Regions from separate parts of the Streptomyces sp. NPDC020780 genome, predicted to be linked through region 2. Evidence: riboswitches for the same ligand, from Rfam matches in the RefSeq annotation. Region 2 holds a riboswitch; the other holds the start of a gene.
What was found. A riboswitch is a leader RNA that binds a small molecule or an ion and turns the genes downstream of it on or off. The one in region 2 is predicted to bind S-adenosylmethionine.

Region 1: it holds a riboswitch for S-adenosylmethionine, as region 2 does, so the genes downstream of both, ACH4VO_RS19470 (aminotransferase class V-fold PLP-dependent enzyme) here and thrC (threonine synthase) in region 2, are expected to answer to the same signal.

Annotation. Positions count from the first base shown of each region.
Region 1 is NZ_JBIRTB010000009.1:207,126-218,482, reverse strand. Features, by position in the region: gene ACH4VO_RS19500 (hypothetical protein) at 1-279, opposite strand, end outside; gene ACH4VO_RS19495 (C40 family peptidase) at 454-1,482, opposite strand; gene ACH4VO_RS19490 (NYN domain-containing protein) at 1,787-3,148, opposite strand; gene ACH4VO_RS19485 (hypothetical protein) at 3,186-3,428, opposite strand; gene ACH4VO_RS19480 (rhomboid family intramembrane serine protease) at 3,597-4,367, shown strand; gene ACH4VO_RS19475 (Lrp/AsnC family transcriptional regulator) at 4,364-4,645, shown strand; gene ACH4VO_RS19470 (aminotransferase class V-fold PLP-dependent enzyme) at 4,730-6,106, opposite strand; SAM riboswitch class IV at 6,286-6,403, opposite strand; gene trpD (anthranilate phosphoribosyltransferase) at 6,488-7,552, opposite strand; gene ACH4VO_RS19460 (ubiquinol-cytochrome c reductase cytochrome b subunit) at 7,677-9,302, opposite strand; gene ACH4VO_RS19455 (Rieske 2Fe-2S domain-containing protein) at 9,299-10,351, opposite strand; gene ACH4VO_RS19450 (c-type cytochrome) at 10,348-11,157, opposite strand; gene ACH4VO_RS19445 (heme-copper oxidase subunit III) at 11,213-11,357, opposite strand, start outside.
Region 2 is NZ_JBIRTB010000008.1:263,856-275,212, forward strand. Features, by position in the region: gene ACH4VO_RS17790 (histidine kinase) at 1-617, shown strand, start outside; gene ACH4VO_RS17795 (response regulator transcription factor) at 746-1,399, shown strand; partial or broken gene ACH4VO_RS17800 (zinc-binding dehydrogenase) at 1,415-1,510, opposite strand; gene ACH4VO_RS17805 (hypothetical protein) at 1,802-2,704, shown strand; partial or broken gene ACH4VO_RS17810 (SDR family NAD(P)-dependent oxidoreductase) at 2,934-3,098, opposite strand; gene groL (chaperonin GroEL) at 3,425-5,047, opposite strand; gene ACH4VO_RS17820 (cold-shock protein) at 5,554-5,760, opposite strand; gene ACH4VO_RS17825 (MoaD/ThiS family protein) at 6,196-6,471, opposite strand; gene thrC (threonine synthase) at 6,500-7,798, opposite strand; SAM riboswitch class I at 7,817-7,944, opposite strand; gene ACH4VO_RS17835 (glucosyl-3-phosphoglycerate synthase) at 8,097-9,047, shown strand; gene ACH4VO_RS17840 (trehalose-6-phosphate synthase) at 9,091-10,470, shown strand; gene otsB (trehalose-phosphatase) at 10,528-11,357, opposite strand, start outside.

The DNA.
Region 1 (11,357 bases), on a different contig from region 2:
CAGGGGTACGTCGGCCAGGTTGGCCAGCTCGGTGCGCTGGGCCGCCCGGAACGACACGGCCCGGGGGTCGGTCCCCGCCAGGTACCCCTCGGGGTCGTGGGCCATGACCGCGGCGGCACGCCGGTCCAGGGCGCCGCCGACGTCCTCGGCGGTGAGTCCCGGTGCGGGCTCCCGGGGTGCGGCGCAGGCCGACGTGAGGAGCAGCCCGGCGAGCACGGCACCCGCCGCGCTCCGAGTGCGGGTACGCCCCCGCCGCGCGTCCTGCGTTCGAACAGTCATCCAGCCGATCGTACGGTCGGACGCGGGTGACCGAGGAGACGGGCGGCCGGCCGAGGGGGCAGGGCACACCGGTACGCGGAGGTGCGGGGCGCGGACGACGGCGCCCCGCCGGTGACCTGGGGTCTCCGGCGGGGCGGGCGTCGGTGCGGGGGCGGCGGTTCGCCCGTTCGGGGGTCAGCTGATGCGCACGCCGAACTGGAAGGAGCCGAGGTACTCCATCGCCTCGTACCGGACGTTCTTGCCCGGGTACGGGGCGTGCAGGACCTGGTTGTTGCCGGCGTAGATGCCGACGTGCGAGGTGCTGCTGAAGAAGACCAGGTCGCCCGGCTTGAGCGCGCTGCGGCCGATCCGCACGCCGTCGTTGGCCTGCGTGTAGGTCGTGCGGGTGATCTGGACGCCGGCCTGGGCGTAGGCCCACTGGGTCAGACCCGAGCAGTCGTACGAGTTGGGGCCCGTGCCGCCGCGGAAGTACGGCTTGCCTATCTGCGTGGCGGCGGCCTGGAGGGCGGCGGCGCCGCGGCCGGACGCGGGGGCCTCGTTGCCGAGCTCGACCCGGTCGCTGGCGGCACGGCTGGCACGCTGGTCGTCCTCGGCCATCTTGGCGCGCTCGGCGGCGGTGAGGGTGTTCAGCAGCTGGCGGGCGTCGGTCAGCTTGACCTGGTACTTCTTCTTGTTCTCGGTCAGCGTCTTGCGGACCTCGGCGAGGTCGTCGAGCTTGCCCTGGGCCTCCAGGCGCTGCTGCGCGAGGGTGCGCTGCTTGGCCTGGATCTTCTGGAGCGACTGGGCCTGCTTGGCCGTCAGCTGGTCGAGCGCGGAGGCCTGCTCCAGGAAGTCGTCCGGGTCCGAGGAGAGCAGCAGCTGGACGGACGGGTCGAGGCCGCCGGAGCGGTACTGCGCCGTGGCGAGCGAACCCAGTTCACCGCGCAGGGTGTTGAGCTCCTCCTGCCCGCGGGCCACCTTGTCCTGCAGCGCGTCGACCTGCTTCTTGAGCTTGTCCTGCTTCTCCTTGGCGCCGTTGGCCTTCTCGTTGACGATCTCGGCCTCGTGGTAGAGCTTGTCGACCTTTGCCTTGACCTCGCTCTTGGTCGGCTTGGGGTCGGCGTGAGCGGCCTGGGAAGTCAGGGCCACGGCAGCAGCGGCGGTTGCGGTGAGCACGGTCACGCGGGCGCGGCTCGGCTGCTTGGGACGACGGTGGGACCCCACGAAGGCGAGCTCCTTCTTCCTCGGGCCGCCTACCGGGCTATGGGGGGAGAAGAGATCCCCGGCTCCGTGCACGTCACGGACTCGGCGGTTCCTTCGCCGTCACCCCGAATGGGCGATCAACCGTGCGAAGGTTCGAGGCCTGACCTTAGTGACCATCTTGTGATCAGTTCAAATCCTCACAAGAAAAATCTCGTCACACCCTGCACATCTCTACTTTCATCCCACCGCGTGTGACCGGGAATTGACGGTACGTTCCCCGAAAACCGACAAGGCACCCAGGGTCGCCGACGGCACACAAGACTCGCTAGACGCGCGAAAGCCGCTTCAGGAGCAATACGGACGCCACCGGTCTCGCGCCCGCCTTCGCCACTCCGTCGGCCACTTCACGGTCGGTCGAGACCACCACGACGGGTCTGCCCGGCGGTTCGGCACGCGCCAGTTGTCTGATCAGCTCGTCGGCGGTGACCCCCGCCTTGCTGAACAGCACCCGTACCCCGCGCGGCGGGGCGAGCAGGACCGGGGCGGCGAGCTCGGCCCCGTCGAACACGCAGGTCATCTCGGCCCCCGTCTGCGCCGCGAGGAGCGAGAGCCCACCCAGGAGCCTCAACCGCTGCTTCTCCAGCGGCATCTGCGGATACCCGGTCTTCGTGACGTTGTAGCCGTCGACGATCAGATGCGCTTGCGGCAGGGCGAGCAACTGGTCCAGAAGGGCCGGATCGGTCTCCGAAAGGGCCCTGGCCGCAATGTCCTTCGGCGACATCCGGCCGGGCTCCACCGCCTCGACGCCGTCCGCCGGGCGGATCGAGGAGGGCGGCAGGGCCAGCTCGCGGCGGAGTCCCTGAGCGGCGTCCAGCACGGTGTCCAGGAGCAGCCGCAGCCGCATGTCCTCGACCGAGCGCCCCTCCCTGGCCGCCCTGCGGCTCGCCTCCACGGAGGCCTCCGCCTCGGCCAGACGCGCCTTGAGGCGCCGGGACTCGCTCTCGGCGGCGGAGACCTGCGCCGCGGCCTCGGCGCGCACGGCGTCGGTCTCGGCCGCGTTCTTGCGCAGCGCCGCCTCACCGCGCTTGACCTCGCTGAGCGCACTGCGCAGCTTGCGCTGCAGGGAGTCGGCCTCCTTGCGGGTGGCCTCCAACTCCGCGCGCAGCCGTTCGGTCTCGGTCCTCGTCCGGACGCGGGCCCGGCCGAGTTCCTCGCGGAGCCTGTCCAGTTCGCGCCGGGTCTCCTCGTCCACGCGCTCGGCGCCGGCCCGCTGGACCTCCTCGCCCGCGGCGGCCACCAGTTCGGCCCAGCCGGACGGACGCAGCACGTAGGCCGCCGCGGCCACGTCGGCCGGATCGGCCGCCGCGGGCGGCGCGCCGCTCTCCAGCGCGTCCGCCAGTTCCGGCTGGCTCCGGCCGACCCGCTCGGCGATGCGCCGGCGGAAGACCGGGTCGCTCGCCAGTGCGGCCGCCATGGCGTTCCCCGCGAACTTCACCCGCCGGGTCGGTGTGAAACGGGCGTACTGGCGCAGCTGCGGGGGGAGTTCGGTCACGGTCAAACCGCCGAAGGCGTCCGAGACCAGCGTCACGACCCTTCGGCGTACGCCTTCGGGCAGCGGACGGTCGAGCGACTCCGCGTCGCCGCCGGCCGTGTCGGCCGGTTCGGCGCCGCCTGTCGGCTGCTCCACCATCCATCACCCCAACATGTCTGTCCGCACGGCCCCGTCAGGAGTCGGCACCCGGCTTGGCGACCAGCTCGATCTGGTCGACCGCGTTGCACCAACGGCAGCGCACCGACTCGATGGTCTCACTGACCACCTCGCGCTCCTCGACACTCGACTCCCCGGCCAGGTCGAGATGCACGTACTCCACGACCTTCGAGGAGCGCGTCACATCGAAACGGGTGAGATTGCCGCAGAGCGTGCACCGCCAGCGGGTCCCGTCCGTCGGCAGGGGAACCGTCGTCATCGTTGCGTCCTCTTTCGTCGTCCGTCGAGTCTTCTTGCGTACCGGGCTTCGGTCTCGCGGTGCGTCGTCGAACTGCGATGTCCTGCGGCAACCCTACGGCCTTGTGGATACCCTTCAATACGGCGAGGCGGTCTGTCCCGTTCTTCGCCGGTGCGTCATGCTCTGTACGTGATCGATTGGCGGCATGTCGACTGGCGGAAGCGGGCCGGGGAATGGGCGGCGGCAGCCGCGTCAGGCAGCGGCCCCGTCACGCACGGACTCATCGCGCTGTGCAGCGCCGTCTTCCTGGTCAGCCCGCTCTCCGGCTTCAATCCCACCTACGGCGGCGGTCCGGACGCCCTGCTCGCCGCCCAGGCCGGGTACTTCGAACGGTGGGGCGTCATCCCCAGCGAGCTGCGCGGCGGCTCAGCCCACGCGGCGCTCACCCCGCTGACCGCGCTCTTCGTCCACGGCAGCTGGCTGCACCTGCTGGGCAACATGCTCTTCCTGTACGTCTTCGGCGCCATGGCCGAGGAGCGCATGGGCCGCGTCGAGTTCACCTTCTTCTACGTCTGCTGCGGCTACTTCGCCCTGGTGGTCTACGCGGTCGTGCACTCCGGCTCGGACCAGACCCTGGTGGGCGCGTCGGGGGCGATCTCGGCGGTCCTGGGGGCGTTCCTCTACCTCTTCCCCAGGGCCCGGGTCACCAGCCTCTTCCCGTTCCTGTTCTTCCTGCCGCTGCGGTTCCCCGCCTGGATCGTGCTCGTGTTCTGGTTCGTCCTGCAGTGGCTGGCCGCCCAGGGAGCCGGCAGCGGCCCCGGCGTGGCCTACCTCGCCCACGTGGCGGGCTTCGCCGCAGGGTTCCTCTACGCCTGGGGACGCTACCGGGGCAGGGCTCCGGGGGGAGGCTCTAGAGTGAAGTCTCCAGCCACGGCCACCGAGGGAGAAAGCCACCCGTGATCACCGCGATCGTGCTCATCAAGACCAGCGTGGACCGGATTCCCGAGATCGCCGAGGCCATCGCCGCGCTGGACAGCGTCAGCGAGGTCTTCTCGGTCACCGGGACGTACGACCTGATCGCCATGGTCCGGGTGGCCCGGCACGACGACCTGGCCGACGTCATCCCCGGCCGCATCAGCAAGATCCCGGGCGTCGAGGGCACCGACACCCACGTCGCCTTCCGTACGTACTCCCAGCACGACCTCGAGGCGGCCTTCGCCATCGGCCTCGACGCCTGAGGTCCGGCCGCAGGGCGTACGGCTTCGGCCGGGAACGGCACCGCCTCCCGTTCCCGGCCGAAGCCGTACGCGTACCCCCGCCGGTCAGACCTGGGCCGTGCCCCGGTCCGGGACGCAGCGGCCGTCCTCCGTGCGGTAGGTCCAGCGGGCACCCCCGCTCACCAGCTCCCGGACCGCGCCCAGGAACCGGTCGATGTGCTCGTCCGGCGTCCCGGCCCCGAAGCTCACCCGGATGGCGTTGAGGGACCTCTCCCCCGGCTCGGTGTCCGGCGCGCCGCACTCGCCCGGGTCCTGGGCCTCGGCGCCCAGCAGGGTACGCACGAGCGGGTGCGCGCAGAACAGCCCGTCCCGCACGCCGATGCCGTACTCCGCGGAGAGCGCGGCGGCGAAGTGCGAGCTGTTCCAGCCCTCGACGACGAAGGAGAGGACACCCACCCGCGGGGCGTCGTCGCCGAACAGCGAGAGGACCCGCACCTCGGGGACCGCGGCCAGCCCCTCACGGACCCTGGCGACCAGCTGCTGCTCACGCGCGACCAGCCGGTCGAACCCGGCCTCGGTCAGCGCCCTGCAGGCCGCGGCGATCGAGTAGACGCCGATGACGTTGGGCGACCCGGCCTCGTGCCGCGCCGCGGTGGTGTGCCACTCGACGTCCACCCCGCCGTCGGTGCGCCGGGCTACCTTGCGGGAGGCCCCGCCGCCCGCCAGATACGGCTCCGCGTCCCGCAGCCAGTCGGCCCGTCCCGCGAGCACACCCGAACCGAACGGCGCGTACAGCTTGTGCCCGGAGAAGGCGATCCAGTCGACGTCCAGCGCGGTGATGTCCACGGGGTGGTGGGGGGCCAGCTGCGCCGCGTCGAGCACGATCCGCGCGCCGTGGGCGTGGGCGGTGGCGGCCAGCTCCTGCACCGGCCACAGCTCGCCGGTGACGTTGGAGGCTCCCGTCACGCAGACCAGCGCCGGGCCGTGGGAGGCGCGGCCGGCGAGCGCCCGCTCCAGTGTCTGCACCGCCTGAGCCGGGGTGCGCGGCGCGTCGAGGTACGTCACCGGGGCGTCCCGCCAGGGCAGCAGGGAGGCGTGGTGCTCGGTCTCGAACACGAACACCTGGCAGCCGGCGGGCAGCACGGCGGCCAGCAGGTTGAGGGAGTCGGTCGTGGACCGGGTGAACACCACCTGGTCGTCCGCACGGCAGCCGAGGAAGTCCGCCACGGAGGCCCGGCTGCTCTCGAAGAGGTCGGTGGAGAGCTGGGAGAGGTACCCGGCACCCCGGTGCACGCTGCCGTAGTACGGCGCGTAGGCGGCCACGTCGTCCCACACCCGCTGGAGTGCCGGGGCGCTGGCCGCGTAATCGAGGGCGGCGTAGGTGACGTTGCCGCCCGTGACGAGCGGAACGGTGACATCCGCGCCCAGAACCGGCAGCGGGGCACACACGGACGGGTCGACGGCAGCGGTGGAGACAGACATGGCGAACTCCCGTAACAGGCAGGCGACATCCTCGTGCGGCGGTCCGGAAACACACGGCGGCACGGGGAAGGAAAGAAGAAAGGTGTGCGGAGGAGGGCGTGGCGCCCTATCGCATTCGCTTGCTCACAAGAGGCTCCCTGGGACCAGGACCCCAAGGGGTGGCATACGAGATGCCGAGGGGCCCGCGCTTGCCGCAGACCTCGCTGCCTGCGGCCCGGTCTTCACCCGGGGCACCCCGCCACGGACGGAGGGTTGCCGGACAGCGGGCCGGGGCCGTAGTCGCTGTCACTCATGACCTGCGCAGCATCTTGCCATACCTGTCCGCACGCGCAAGGGCGCAGTCCGCGATCCGGACTGCGCCCTGCTCGGGACGGTGCCGCCTCAGGCGTGACTGGCCACCACCCAGCGTTCCAGCGCGCGCTTGGCCGCGCCCGAGTCGATCGACTCGGCGGCACGCGCGATCCCTGCGGCGAGCCGCTCGGTGAGCGTGCCCTCGCCCGGGTCCAGCGCGACCAGTGCGGCGGCCGAGTTGAGCAGCACGGCGTCGCGCACCGGCCCCGTCCCCCCGTCCAGCAGCCGGCGGGCGACGTCCGCGTTGTACGAGGCGTCCGCGCCTCGCAGCGCCTCGACGGGCACCAGGTCGAGGCCGACGTCCCGGGGGTCGAACGGCTCCTCGCGGACCGTGCCGTCGCGCACGGTCCAGACCCGCGAGGTCGCCGTCGTCGTCAGCTCGTCGAGGCCGTCGTCGCCGCGGAAGACGAGTGCGGAGTTGCCCCGTTCGGCGAGCACACCCGCGACGATGGGCGCCATCCTGAGGTCGGCGACCCCGATGGCCTGGGAGCGCACCTGGGCGGGATTGGTGAGCGGGCCCAGGATGTTGAACGTGGTCTGGGTGCCCAGCTCCTTGCGGGCCCGCGCCGCGTGGCGCAGGGCCGGGTGGAACTTCACCGCGAAGCAGAAGGTGATGCCGGCTTCCTCGGCGACGTCGACGACGCGCTGCGGGCTGAGTTCGAGGTTGACGCCGAGCTTCTCCAGGACGTCCGAGGCGCCGCTGGCCGAGGACGAGGCGCGGTTGCCGTGCTTGACGACCTTGGCGCCGGTCCCGGCGACGACGATCGCCGACATGGTGGAGATGTTCACCGTCTTGGCCATGTCGCCGCCCGTGCCCACGATGTCGACCGTGCGGCCGGGGACGTGGATGGTGTGGGCGTGCTCGTACATGGCACGGACGAGGCCGGTGACCTCCTGGACGGTCTCCCCCTTGGCCCGCAGCGCGATCGCGAACCCGGCGATCTGCACGTCGGTGGCCTCGCCGCTCATGATGCGGTCCATGGCCCACGCGGTGTCCTCGGCGGTCAGGTCCTCACCGCGCAGGAGGGGGGTCAGCACGCCGGGCCAGGTACGGGCCGCCACGCTGTCGCCGCCGTCCGGGGTCGCAACGTTCATGGTCCGCTCCTGGGGGTCCACAGCCGATAGGGGTGATGACTCCACCCTATCCAGCCGCCAGGACAGCGAAGAGCCCCGTCCATCGGATGGACGGGGCTCCCGCTGTGGCGTTCAGCTGGGTCGATCAGTGGTGGCCGTGGCCGCTGGTGATCTCCTTGTACTCCTCGGCGGTGGGCTTGGCGATCTGGTTGCCCTCGCCGTAGTAGCTCCGGCTGAGCCTGGCGCGCAGCTTCTGCAGCGCCGACGGCTTGCGCTCGACACCGTTCTCGTCGACCGTCGGGCCGATCTCGAGCGGCTTGTACTGCTCGTGCGCCGTGAGCGCGTACAGCTGCTCCGGGCCGAGCGGCTCGTGGATCTCGACGAACTCACCGTGCGGCAGGCGCTTGATGGTGCCGGACTCGCGTCCGTGCAGCACCTTCTCCTTGTCGCGGCGCTGGAGGCCGAGGCAGATCCGCCGGGTGGCGATGAACGCCAGGACCGGGCCGAGGAAGAAGGCGATCCGTACGAACCAGCTGATCGCGTTGAGCGACAGGTGGAAGTGGGTCGCCCAGATGTCGTTGCCGCCGCCGATCAGCATGACGAAGTAGATCGTCACCCAGGCGACACCGAGCGCGGTGCGGGTCGGGGCGTTGCGCGGCTTGTCCAGGATGTGGTGCTCGCGCTTGTCCCCGGTGATCCAGGACTCGATGAACGGGTACAGGGCCAGTGCCGCGAGGATCACGCCGAAGAGGACCAGCGGGATGAGCACGCCCAGGACCAGGGTGTGGCCCCAGAGGTTGATCTCCCAGCCGGGCATCACGCGGACGAAGCCTTCGGCGAATCCCATGTACCAGTCCGGCTGGGCGCCCGTGGACACCTGGTCGGGACGGTACGGGCCGAGCGCCCAGATCGGGTTGATCGTGGCGATGGCCGCGACGATCGAGATGAAGCCGAAGACCAGGAAGAAGAACCCGCCGGCCTTCGCCATGTACACCGGCAGCAGGGGCATGCCGACGACGTTCTTGTTCGTCTTGCCCGGACCCGCGAACTGCGTGTGCTTGTGGAAGAACACCAGGATGAGGTGGCCGACCACGAGACCGAGCATGATGCCCGGCAGCAGCAGGATGTGGATCGAGTAGAACCTCGCGATGATGTCGGTGCCGGGGAACTCCCCGCCGAACAGGAACATCGAGATGTACGTACCGACGATCGGCATCGACAGGATGGCGCCCTGCGTGAACCGCACACCCGTACCGGAGAGCAGGTCGTCCGGGAGCGAGTAGCCGGTGAACCCGGTGAACATGCCGAGGACGAACAGCAGGAAGCCGAACAGCCAGTTGATCTCACGCGGCTTGCGGTACGCGCCGGTGAAGAACACTCGGAACATGTGCACGAACATGCCGGCGAGGAAGATCACCGCGGCCCAGTGGTGGATCTGCCGGACGAGCAGACCACCACGGACGTCGAAGCTGATGTCCAGGGTCGAGGCGTACGCCTCCGACATCCGGATGCCCTGCATCGGCTCGTACGAGCCGTGGTACACGACCTCGTTCATGCTGGGGTGGAAGAACAGCGTCAGGTACACACCCGTGAGGATGATGATGATGAAGCTGTAGAGGCAGATCTCACCGAGCATGAAGGACCAGTGGTCCGGGAAGATCTTGCGCATGTTGGCCTTGGCCAGGCCGTAGATGCCCAGCCGGCCGTCCGCCCAGTCGGCCACCCGCTCGCCGGCGGGCGCCTTGCGCTTGGTGTCTGTCACAGTGCTCATCCGCGCTCCCAGAAGGCAGGACCGACGGGCTCCGCGAAGTCGCCGAGCGCCTCGAGGTTGCCCTCGCTGTTCACACCGATCCGCAGCTGCGGAAGCGGGTGACCGGCCGGGCCGAAGATGACCCGGGCGCCGTCGGAGAGGTCGAAGGTGGACTGGTGGCACGGGCAGAGGACGTGGTGGGTCTGCTGCTCGTAGAGGCTGATCGGGCAGCCGACGTGGGTGCAGATCTTGGAGAAGGCCACGATTCCCTCGTGGGCCCAGTCACGCTGCTGCTTGTTCTTGATGTCGTCCGGCTCGATGCGGACGATCATCAGAGCGGCCTTGGCGATCTGGTTCTGGAAGTCGTGCGCGTCCTCCTCCAGGCCCTCGGGCATGGCGAAGGTCAGCGAACCGACGACGATGTCCTCGGGACGCAGCGGCTCCATGGTGTTCATGTTGACGAGCTGCTTGCCCTTGGCCCACAGGGTCTTGCGGAGCTTCTTCTCCGGCAGCGGACCCAGGTCGCGCAGCAGGACCACACCGGAGAGCGGCACCAGGGCAAGCGCGCCGAACATGGTGTTGCGGATCAGCTTGCGCCGGCCCAGCGCGGACTCCTGGGCACCGGCCGCGAAGTCGGCGAGAACCTTCGCCTTGACCTCGGGTGCGGCCTCGATGGGGTGCCGGTCGTCGGCGACCTCCACGTCGGACATCAGGGTGCGCGCCCAGTGGACGGCGCCCGTGCCGATGAGGAACAGGGCCAGGCCCAGGGTCAGACCCAGGGAGAAGTTGAGCGCGCTGACATGGCCGAACGGCCAGATGAAGACGATCTTGTCGACCGGGAAGATGACGTAGGAGGCGATGAAGCCGACCGTCGCCAGCATGGACATCGTGAACATGAAGGCGACCGTGCGCTCGGAGCGCTTGGCGGCCCGTTCGTCGATGTCCTGGATGCGCGGCCGGTGGGCCGGCAGCCCCGGGTCGGCGAACGGATCGTCCGCGACCTGGACCGCGCCGTGCGCGGTGTCCTGCTCTGCGGGCAGGCTCTCTTCTGGAATCTCGTGGCTACTCATGACTTCTTGGCCTTAGCGGTGTGGGCCGCGACCCAGACGGCGATGGCGATCAGTCCGCCCAGTCCGAAGATCCAGCCGAAGAGACCCTCGCTGACGGGACCGAGGCCACCGAGCGAGAGCCCGCCGGGGCTCGCGGAGTTGTCACCGTTCACGGTCTTGATGTACGCGATGATGTCTTTCTTCTCCTGCTCCGGCATGGTCGTGTCCGGGAAGGAGGGCATGCTCTGCGGGCCGGTCTGCATGGCCTCGTAGATGTGCTTGGGGCTGACGCCCTCGAGGTCCGGGGCGTACTTGCCGTGCGTCAGTGCGCCGCCCTTGCCGGTGAAGTTGTGACACTGCGCGCAGTTCGTGCGGAACAGGTCACCGCCCTTGGCGACGTCCGCACCCGCGGGGTCGACCTGTCTCTCGCTCGGCGTGATCGGGCCGGCGCCGAGCGACGCCACGTAGGCCGCGAGCTGGTCGATCTCGGCCTGGGTGTAGATGACCTTCTTCTTCGGCACCTGGGCGCCCGGCTGCTGAGCCGGCATGCGCCCGGTACCGACCTGGAAGTCGACGGCGGCGGAGCCGACGCCCACGAGCTGCGGCCCGTCGGTGGTTCCCTGACCGCCGGTTCCGTGGCAGCTGGCGCAGCCCACGGAGTAGAGCTTCTTGCCCTCGTCGATGGCGAGGGACTGGGCGGTTTCGTCGGCCTGCGCCTTACCCGCAGGCGCGAACGCGGCGTACAGCCCCCCGGTAGCCGCCAGCGCGAGGAGTAGTACGACGACCGCCGCCAGCGGATGGCGTCGTCGTGCGGAGAGCTTTTTCACGGATTACCCCGGTGTCAGGATCTTCTGCGTCGATGGTGGGCGGGTGCGAACCCGGTTACTTGATCATGTAGATCGTGGCGAACAGACCGATCCAGACGACGTCGACGAAGTGCCAGTAGTAGGACACGACGATGGCGGCTGTGGCCTGCTCGTGGGTGAATCTCGAGGCCGCGTAGGTCCTGCCCAGAACGAGCAGGAAG
Region 2 (11,357 bases):
TGGTGCACGCGGGCCCCACGGCGGACGGCGGCTTCCGGCTCGCGGGCGTACTGCCGTACACCTCGGCGGAGGGCGGTCTCCGCGGCTCGCCTTCCCGCGACGCCGTGACGACGTTCGTCACTCCGTCCGACGGGACGACGTTCGTCGCTCCGTCCGACGACTTTCGGGCGCAGAACCCGGCGGGCCCTTCCGGCGAGAGTGATCCCGTCATCGAGTGGAACGGTCTCCCGAAGGAGTTGGCCAAAGCAGTGAGCAGGACCAAGAGGGGCAACGGAATAGCGATCGGCTGCGGGGTGGTGGCCGTGGTGGTGGTGACAGCGGTGGTCGTCGGGGGCGTCTTCCTCGTGCGTGAGGCGGACAAGGCCATGATCGATCCCAAGCAGTACGACGCCGTGAAGGTGGGCCAGTCCGAAGAGGCCGTACGCAGGCAACTGCCGCGCGGGGACTCGTTCCTGAACACCGAGACGGGCGACGGCACACCGCCCGTGCCGGACGGGGCGTCATGCCTCACCCTGATGTCCACGGAACTCGGAAGCAGCTGGGACAAGGAACCGGTGTTCCGGTTCTGCTTCAAGGACGGCACGCTCATCGAGAAGAAGTCCTTCGAGACGAACTGAGGGCGCGCCTGACGCCCGCCCGTTGCCGGGGGGTTGCCGCCCGCCCCCCGGCCGGCGATCGGGGATGATGGGCCGGACCGCCCCGGGGCAGGACCGCCCAGGACTGCCGAGGACCGCTCAGGAGAGTCATGATCAGGGTTCTTGTGACGGACGACGAGCCGCTCATCCGGGCAGGGATCAGAATGATCCTCTCCTCGGCCGACGACATCGACGTCGTCGCGGAGGCGTCGAACGGCCGCGAGGCCGTCGACCTCGCCCGGGCCCAGCGGGTCGATGTCGCCCTCCTCGACATCCAGATGCCGGTCATGGACGGGCTGACGGCCCTGGCGGAGCTGCGCAGGTCCGCGCCCCAGGTGCGGGTGCTGATACTGACGACCTTCGGGGAGCGGAACAACGTGCTGCGCGCCCTGACCGAGGGGAGCGCGGGCTTCCTCCTCAAGGACTCGGCGCCCGGGGAACTGATGCGCGCCGTACGGGCGGCGGCGGCCGGGGAGGCGTACCTGTCGCCCGGGGCCACCCGGCACGTCGTGGACTCGCTGGCCACCGGCGGGACCGCGCAGCGGGCGGAGGACGCCCGCCGCCGGCTGGAGAAGCTGACGGGCCGCGAGCGGGACGTCCTGGCCCTGCTGGGCGAGGGCCTGTCCAACGCGGACGCCGGTCAGCGGATCCACATGAGCGAGGCCACGGTGAAGACGTACGTGAGCCGCATACTCGCCAAGCTGGGGTGCGAGAACAGGGTGCAGGCCGCCCTGCTGGCGCGGGACGCCGGCCTCGGCGTGTGAGTGCGGGGCGGCTCGGACCACCTGGATGACGTGCTTGCCCCGTACGCCGCCCGCCTCCGAGGCCCGGTGGGCGGTGGCGATCTCCGAGAGCGGGTGGACGGTGTCCACCACCGCGGGCTCCCCGCGCCCCCTGCGGACGCGGCGGGCCGGCTACGGAGGAACCCGCAGGTGGGAGCCGGTACTGGGCCCGGGGCTCAAGTCCTGGAGTCCGAGCGCTCTTTCGGAGGAATGGGTGGAGGGCCTGTGCCCACCCACCCACCCTCACCAACGGGTTGACTTCTCGTGACTGACTTGCCACGCAGCGTGGCGACGCTCTAGCGTGCGCCATGGCATAGAACGACCCCCGCCGGTGCGCCAACACCGAACAGGGGTCTGACCACCAAGATCGAAAGCGGCGAACTGATGGCTGTCGAGCAGCTTAGTGCCACCCCCTGCCCCCCGCACGTATCCGCACCCGCCGCCGCCCACCCCATGGCCGGTCCCGGCTACGGCAAGCGGTCCGCCCCCGGCCAACGGCCGCGCACCGGAACCGACTTCGCACACCTGGCGCCCCGCGAGGCGGCCATCGCGTCCTACATCGACCGGCTGCCCGACGGCTCGGACATCTCCGTGAAGACACTGGCCAGGACGCTCCCGTACGGGCAGTGCGCGCTGCGCACGGCGCTCAACAGGCTCCAGGCCGCCGGACATCTGCGCCGGGGCAGCGAGTGCGTCACCACCGACAGGGTCATGCTCTGGGTGACGCGGACCTTCTTCTCCCGTACCGCACGCGACGACGCGTGGTGGGAGGCCTTCGAGCGCGGGGACGTGCCCGTCGAGCGACGCGAACGGCCCACCCGGTCCCGGGCGTTCGCCCTGCTGGCCGCACTGGGCCGTACCGCGCCCGCGCTGAGCCTGTCGGCGGCGGAGTGCGCGGGCCTGGAGCCCCAGGTCGGCGAGTGGTTCGAGCGGGGCGCCACCGAGGCCGAGATCGTCGGCGCCCTGTCCACAGGGCTGCCCACGCCTGTGCACCACGCCGCCTCACTGCTCCGCAGGCGGCTGACGGACAAGTTGCCACCGCACCGGCCCGCCCCGGTGGAGCGGTCGGCGCTGATCACCCTGGAATGCGGCGAGTGCCGCGCCCCGGGCAGCCCGGAGGCCCTGCGCGGCGGGCTCTGCGGGCCGTGCCGGGGCGAGGGGAACACAGCACCCACGGGCCCGCCCGGTGCCGTCCCCACCGGCGGCGTGCGGGAGCGGATGGCGTCGGTCCGGGCGGGCCTGGTGCCGCGCCCGGACAGGACGTCCTGGTCCCGCGGCCGCGGCTGACCACCCCACCTGCCCCGGCCGCCGGGCGGATCGGCCCCTTCGGGACCCAGGCACCCTCGCCGTCGTACGGGTCGTGCAGGACGCTCCGGAGGCGCGGACACTCGGCGGGTCGCGCCACTCGTCCACGGTGCCAGATCTCGTTCAGCGCGCCCGGCGGATGGCCCCACTCCCCGTCCACCGAGTCCGGCGCCCCCACGAACGGCGCGTCGGTCACCACCCGCAGGTCCAGCTTCTCCGTCAACACGCGCACTCCGTATGCGGAGCGCAGGGACGAGGTGAGTGCCTCCAGTTTGTCGCCCGATCGGGCGACGAGGACGATGTCCGCGCCGCGCTGGGCGAGTCTCGCGGCGAACTCGGCGCCTATTCCGCCCGACGCTCCCGTGACCAGCGCCATGATGCTCCTCGGACTGGAGGCCGATGGGCTCGGTCGTTCACGCTAACCATGTAAGCGGTCGGCACCGTCCATTTGGCAGCAAGTGAGAAACATGCCTGCCGAGGTCTCTCGTAACGCGGCGAGCCACCCGCCAGAAGGACACCGGGGCGCGGCCGTAGGACGGGCCGGGCCCCCACGTGGTGGATGCGCCGCCGCAGGCCCGGCACCGGCTGAACCCGTGTCGGCTGAACCGTCGGCCGGAACGACGTCGGCCCCCCGGGACGAATCCCGGGGGGCCGACGTCGTTCAGATACTGCGGGTACTGCCCTGAACTGCTGATCCGGGGATCAGAAGTCCATGTCACCGCCCGGCATGCCGCCCGGAGCAGCCGCGGCGGCCTTCTCCGGCTTGTCGGCGATGACGGCCTCGGTGGTGAGGAAGAGCGCGGCAATGGACGCGGCGTTCTGCAGGGCGGAGCGCGTGACCTTCGCCGGGTCGATGATGCCCTCGGCGATCATGTCGACGTACTCGCCGGTCGCGGCGTTGAGGCCGTGACCGATCGGCAGGTTGCGCACCTTCTCGACGATGACGCCACCCTCGAGACCACCGTTGACGGCGATCTGCTTGAGCGGGGCCTCCAGCGCGAGCTTCACGGCGTTGGCGCCCGTGGCCTCGTCACCGGTCAGGTCGAGCTTCTCGAAGACGGCCGAGGCCTGGAGCAGAGCCACGCCACCACCGGCGACGATGCCCTCCTCGACGGCGGCCTTGGCGTTGCGCACCGCGTCCTCGATGCGGTGCTTGCGCTCCTTGAGCTCCACCTCGGTGGCGGCGCCGGCCTTGATGACGGCCACGCCGCCGGCCAGCTTCGCGAGGCGCTCCTGGAGCTTCTCGCGGTCGTAGTCCGAGTCGGAGTTCTCGATCTCGGCGCGGATCTGCTTGACGCGACCCTGAACCTGGTCGCTCTCGCCGCCACCGTCGACGATCGTCGTCTCGTCCTTGGTGATGACGACCTTGCGGGCGGTGCCGAGCAGGTCCAGGCCGGCGTTCTCCAGCTTGAGACCGACCTCCTCGGAGATGACGGTGCCACCGGTGAGGATGGCGATGTCGCCGAGCATGGCCTTGCGGCGGTCACCGAAGCCCGGAGCCTTGACGGCCACGGACTTGAAGGTGCCACGGATCTTGTTGACGACCAGGGTCGACAGGGCCTCGCCCTCGACGTCCTCCGCGATGATCAGCAGGGGCTTGCCCGACTGCATGACCTTCTCGAGCAGCGGAAGGAGGTCCTTCACGTTGCTGATCTTGGAGTTGACGATCAGGATGTACGGGTCGTCGAACGACGTCTCCATACGCTCCATGTCGGTGGCGAAGTACGCCGAGATGTAGCCCTTGTCGAAGCGCATACCCTCGGTGAGCTCCAGCTCCAGACCGAAGGTCTGGGACTCCTCGACGGTGATGACGCCTTCCTTGCCGACCTTGTCCATAGCCTCGGCGATCTTGGCGCCGATCTCGGTGTCAGCAGCGGAGATGGAGGCGGTGGAAGCGATCTGCTCCTTGGTCTCCACGTCCTTCGCCTGCTCCAGCAGAGCGGCGGAGACGGCCTCGACGGCCTTCTCGATGCCGCGCTTGAGAGCCATCGGGTTGGCACCCGCGGCGACGTTGCGCAGACCCTCGCGGACGAGAGCCTGGGCGAGAACGGTGGCGGTGGTCGTACCGTCGCCGGCGACGTCGTCCGTCTTCTTGGCGACCTCCTTGACCAGCTCCGCACCGATCTTCTCGTACGGGTCCTCGAGCTCGATCTCCTTGGCGATGGAAACACCATCGTTGGTGATCGTGGGCGCGCCCCACTTCTTCTCGAGGACGACGTTACGGCCCTTGGGGCCGAGGGTGACCTTGACGGCGTCGGCGAGCTGGTTCATCCCGCGCTCGAGACCGCGCCGTGCCTCTTCGTCGAACGCGATGATCTTGGCCATGTGAAGTGGTCCTCCCGGACTGATGGGGTCTCCCCTGCTCGAACGCAGTTGAGAGCTTGGGGAAGGATTTCTCCGGACCGAGAGGCGCCCGCGACGGACGGCCAGCGTGCCCGGTGGTTCCCTGCCCCACCAGGCCTGCGGGCCTCACCGGCCCGGTCCACGTTCTGTCACTCTCACCTGGAGAGTGCTAACGCCAATGATTAGCACTCGACCCCTTCGAGTGCAAGCGCCTTCGAGGATGGCTCGCTGCGGGCGAAGGTGCGAACGGCAGGTGGGACGGGCGTACGTCCCGGCCCGTGGACAGCCCCGAAGGCGGGGCGCCACCGCGCGCGGGGGCCGCCCGACCGGCCCGTGGCGCGCCCGGGGACGCCAGTGACCCCGCACGGAGGGAGGCGCCCGGCGCGCCGCACGCCGCGCCCGGACGCACGCGGGGCCCGTCCCCCCGAGGAGGTACGGGCCCCGCGTGTGCGAGTAGTGTTCGGTGTGGTCGGCCGACCGCGCCGAGCTCAGCCGACGGCGAGTTTGACCATGTCCGCCTGCGGCCCCTTCTGGCCCTGCGAGATCTCGAATTCAACTCGCTGACCCTCTTCGAGGGTGCGGTATCCGTCCATCTGGATCGCGCTGTAGTGGACGAAAACATCCGCACCACCGTCGACCGCGATGAAGCCGTACCCCTTCTCCGCGTTGAACCACTTGACGGTGCCCTGAGCCATGCCTAACTCCCCTATTACTGGCCCTTGCACAGGACCGCACTTCGCGGACCCGGGTCAAACTCACCCCCCGACAGGAGGGGGCGGCGTGCGCCGGAACGCGTCGACCGCGGCCGAATGTATCTGCCCAACTGCCCTCTGCAACAGGTCAGTCGGACGAGAATTCTGGGCACACGGGAACGCCCGGACAGGGGTAACTCGCAAGATTCCAGGGCAACTCGGGCCAGACAAAGGCCACTTATGACGCAAGGAGTGCACGCACATTGGCTGCTTCTCGTCGCGTCCGGGCGCATTCTCATATGCGCGTGGCACGGGCAGCTGCGGGGGCTTCCCCAACTGTACCCCGCTCAACCATGCAGAATGACCCCCTCCGCTTCTCTCGCGGAGGGGGTCATCGTGGTCACGTCGCGCAGCCGGCACGGACGTCCGGCAGCCGCGTCAGCCTCCGGCGACGGCCGGGATGATCGAGACGCCGGCACCGTCCGGCGTGGCCGCGTCCAGGCCGCCCTCGAAGCGCACGTCGTCGTCGTTGACGTACACGTTCACGAAGCGGCGCAGCTTGCCCTGGTCGTCCAGGACCCGCGCGGCGATGCCCGGGTGGTCCTTCTCCAGGGACGCGATGACCTCGGAGAGGACGGCGCCCTCGGCCGGGACCTCGGCCTGGCCGCCCGTGTAGGTGCGGAGGATGGTGGGGATACGGACCTTGACGCTCATGGGGGTGCCTTCCTTCGGTCTCGGGTGGTCAGCTGCCGGCGGCGAGGCCGGCGTCGCGGAACGCGTCCAGGCTGGGCCGGATCGTCGCCGACAGGCCGGTCGTCGGGGCGACGGCGTCGAGCGTCTTCAGGCCGTCGCCCGTGTTCAGGACGACGGTGGTCAGGGCCGGGTCGAGCAGGCCCGCGTCGATCAGCTTCCTCGTCACACCGACCGTCACACCCCCCGCGGTCTCCGCGAAGATGCCCTCGGTCCGGGCCAGCAGCTTGATCGCGTCGACGATCTGCTCGTCGTTCACGTCCTCCACGGCCCCGCCGGTACGCCGGGCGATGTCCAGGACGTACGGGCCGTCGGCCGGGTTGCCGATCGCGAGGGACTTCGCGATCGTGTTCGGCTTCTGGGGCCGCACGACGTCGTGTCCTGCCTTGAAGGCGGTGGACACCGGGGAGCAGCCCTCGGCCTGCGCGCCGAAGATCTTGTACGGCTTGTCCTCGACCAGGCCGAGCTTGATCAGCTCCTGGAGGCCCTTGTCGATCTTCGTGAGCTGCGATCCCGACGCGATCGGGATGACGAGCTGGTCGGGCAACCGCCAGCCCAGCTGCTCGCAGATCTCGTACGCCAGGGTCTTGGAGCCCTCGCCGTAGTACGGGCGCAGGTTGACGTTGACGAAGCCCCAGCCCTCGCCGAGCGGGTCGCCGATGAGCTCCGAGCAGAAGCGGTTGACGTCGTCGTAGTTGCCCTCGATGCCGACGAGCTCGCCGCCGTACACCGCGGCCATGACGACCTTGCCCTGCTCCAGGTCGTGCGGGATGAACACGCAGGACCGGAAGCCGGCACGGGCCGCCGCGGCACCCACCGCGCCGGCGAGGTTGCCCGTGGAGGAGCAGGAGAGCGTGGTGAACCTGAAGGCGCGGGCGGCCTCGACGGCGATGGCGACGACACGGTCCTTGAAGGAGTGCGTCGGGTTGCCGGAGTCGTCCTTCACGTACAGGGCGCCGGTGACACCGAGCTCACGGGCGAGGTTGTCGGCCTTGACCAGCTTGGTGAAACCGGGGTTGATGTTGGGCTTGTCCGCCACGTCGGAGGGGACCGGCAGCAGCGGCGCGTAGCGCCAGATGTTGTCCGGGCCCTCGGCGATGCGCTTCTTCAGCTCGTCGGGGGAGCCGCTCGGGAGGTCGTAGGCCACTTCGAGCGGCCCGAAACACGACGCGCAGGCGAAAAGGGGGCCGAGTTCGAAACGCTCGCCGCATTCGCGGCAGGAAAGTGCCGCGGCGGGACCGAGGTCCACGGTGGAAGAATCGGTGTCGGCTACAACTGTCTGCACGGCCATGATGGCGGAGGCCCTTTCTCCTCATCTTCCTTGCGACGTATCTCGCCACAAGACGGAATTGGCACCTTCCCCACCGTGACCTCGCGGTCGGCAGGAGGGTTGCCGGGACTTCGACGGGCCGTTCCCTCAGTCCCTCTGGATGAGCGCTGTGGCACCGGGTCGCGGACCCGGGCATTTGTTCGCGGACCCACCCCGACGTGCGAGGCTCATCCGCGTTGCTCAGACTGTAACCGACACATCGGACGGTCGAACCAGTCGTCCGTACCGCGAGATGGATCACACCCAGGGAGAATCGACCGTGCCGGAAGAGATGGAACGCTGGTTGAGCAGGCGTTCCTGGTCAGCCGCCGATCGCCCGCTGGACCGGCTCGTGGCCGCCAGGACACAGGATCCGCACCGTACGACCGTCAGTGTCGTGCTGCCCGCGCTGAACGAGGAGGCGACGGTCGGAACGATCGTCGAGACGATCCGGCGTGAGCTCATGGAACGCGTCGCGCTGGTCGACGAACTCGTGGTGATCGACTCCGGCTCCACCGACCGCACCGCCGCCGTGGCCCGGGAGGCGGGCGCCCGGGTCGTGCACCGCGACGAGATACTGCCGCGCATACCGGCCGTCCCCGGCAAGGGGGAAGTGCTCTGGCGGTCACTCCTGGTGACCGGCGGCGAGATCCTCTGCTTCGTCGACGCCGACCTCAGGGAGTTCTCGCCGGACTTCGTCTCCGGCACCGTCGGCCCCCTCCTCACCGATCCCGGCGTGCACTTCGTCAAGGCGATGTACGACCGCCCGCTCAACGGAACCGCAGGTCAGGGCGGGCGGGTGACCGAACTGATGGCCCGCCCCCTGCTCAACCTCCACTGGCCCCAGCTGGCCGGCTTCGTCCAGCCCCTCGGCGGCGAGTACGCGGTACGCCGCTCCCTGCTGGAACAGCTGCCCTTCCCCGTCGGCTACGGAGTGGAGCTGGGCCTGCTCATCGACGCCCTGAACACGGTGGGGCTCGACGCCCTGGCCCAGGTGGACGTCGGCGAACGCAGACACCGCCACCAGGACGGTCAGGCCCTGGGCAGGATGGCGGCGACGATCTACCGCACGGCCCAGCTCCGGCTCGCCCGGGGCACCATCGTGCGGCCCGAGATCACCCAGTTCGAACGGGGCGAGAACGGCTTCGTCCCGCACACGTACCCCGTCGACACGGAGGAACGGCCGCCGATGCTCGAGATCACCGAGTACGCGGCCCGCCGCGCGGCCTGATTCCTCACGTTTGACACCTCCCCGATCGGGCTAGGTTCCGCACATGGTCTCCGAGCACGCTGCACAGGTCCTCGTCGCGTCCAACCGCGGCCCGGTGTCGTACTCGCTGCGCGAGGACGGCTCCCTCGGCTCCAAGCGCGGCGGGGGCGGCCTCGTCTCCGGGCTCAGCGCCGTCGAGGACAAGCTCTGGGTGTGCGCGGCCCTCAGCGACAGCGACCGCGAGGCGGTCCGGCGAGGCCTGTCCGAGCCGGACGTCCGCATGCTCGACATCGACGCCGGGGTCCATGCCGACGCGTACAACGGCATCGCGAACTCCGTGCTCTGGTTCGTGTACCACATGCTCTACCAGACCCCCGTCGAGCCGGTGTTCGACGCGGAGTTCCGGCGTCAGTGGGCGTCCTACGAGGCGTACAACCGGGCCTTCGCCGAGGCGCTCGCCGAGGAGGCGGGCGAGGGCGCCGCCGTCCTGGTGCAGGACTACCACCTCTCGCTGGTACCGGGCATGCTCCGCGAACTCCGCCCCGACCTGCGGATCGGGCACTTCTCGCACACTCCGTGGGCGCCCGTCGACTACTTCCGGCTGCTGCCCGACGACATCGGCGAACAACTGCTGCGCGGCATCCTGGGCGCCGACCGGGCCGCGTTCCTGACCCACCGCTGGGCGGACGCGTTCATCGGGTGCTGCACCGCGATCCTCGGCGGCACCGGGCGCACCCGCGTCGGAGCCCACGGGCTCGGCGCCGACGCGGAGTTCCTGCGCCGCCGCTCCCACGAGGCCGACGTGGACGCGTGGATGGAGACCCTGCGGGAACAGATCGGCGAGGGCCGCCGGACCATCGTGCGGGTGGACCGCACCGAGCTGTCCAAGAACATCGTGCGCGGACTGCACGCCTACCGGGCCCTGCTGGAGGAACATCCTGAATGGCGCGAGCGCGTGGTGCACGTGGCGTTCGCCTATCCCTCCCGGCAGGACCTCGCCGTGTACCGCGACTACACGGCCGAGGTCGAGCGGGTCGCCCACACGATCAACGCCGAGTTCGGCACGGGCGGCTGGACCCCGGTCCTGCTCCACCTCGACGACGACTTCGCGCGTTCGCTGGCGGCCTACCGGCTGGCGGACGTGGCCCTCGTCAACCCCATCCGCGACGGCATGAACCTCGTCGCCAAGGAGGTCCCCGTCGTCTCCGACAACGGCTGCGCGCTGGTCCTCTCACGGGAGGCCGGGGCGTACGAGGAGCTCGGCGAGGACGCGCTCGTCGTCAACCCCTATGACGTGTCCGCCACGGCGGCGGCGCTGCACAAGGGGCTGACGATGGACGACGACGAGCGAGCGGCGCGCACCAAGAGGCTGGCCGCCGCGGCGATTTCGCTGCCGCCGCAGCAGTGGTTCCTCGACCAGCTGGACGCCCTCCGCACGGAGTAGCTCTCACTCCCTCCGCCCGTCGGCAGCGCAGCCGTCGCTGACGGGCGGGGTGCCGCGTCACGCGCCGATGCGCTGGGCCAGGGATGCGAGGTACTCGACGACCGCGGCGGGGCCGGGCAGCAGCAGGTCGGCACGCGCGGCGAGTTCGGGGACCTCGCCGCCGCTGCAGATCAGCAGGCCCGTGACGCCGGATTTACGGAGCTCGTCGACGGCGGTGTACGCGGCGAGGTCACCGAGGTCGTCGCCCGCGTAGAGGACGGACTCGGCGCCCGTCTCCCGTACGTACTCCTCCAGCGCGACGCCCTTGTCCATGCCCGGGGGGCGCAACTCCAGGACCAGGCGGCCCGGTTCGACGATGAGGCCGTGCCGGGCGGCGAGCGCGGCCAGCGGGCCGCGCAGGGTCTCGAAGGCGGCGCGGGGGTCGGCGGCGCGGCGGGTGTGCACGGCGATCGCGTGGCCCTTGTCCTCGACCCGGACGCCGTCCTCGTCCCCGGTCTTCGCCCCGGCCTCGCGCAGCACGCCGGGGAGCTCCTCGCGGACGCCGGCGACCCCGGGGTCCGGCGCGGGGGCGTTCACGGTGCCGGTGACGGCGTCCCAGCGCTCGGCGCCGTAGTGCCCGAGGACGACGAGGTGATCGAGGCCGGGCACGCCGGCGAAGCCGCCGTAGCGGACCGCGATGCCGGCCGGCCGGCCGGTGATCACGGCGACCGAGCCGACCTTCGGTGCGAGCGCCGAGAGCGCCGGTACGGCGCCGGGGTGGGCGCGGGACTGCTCCGGGTCCGGGACGATCTCGGCGAGCGTGCCGTCGAAATCGAGCGCGACGACCGCGCGGTCGGGGCGGGCCAGGAGCGCGGCCAGGCCTTCTCGGCCGGCCTGGGTGGTGGGGG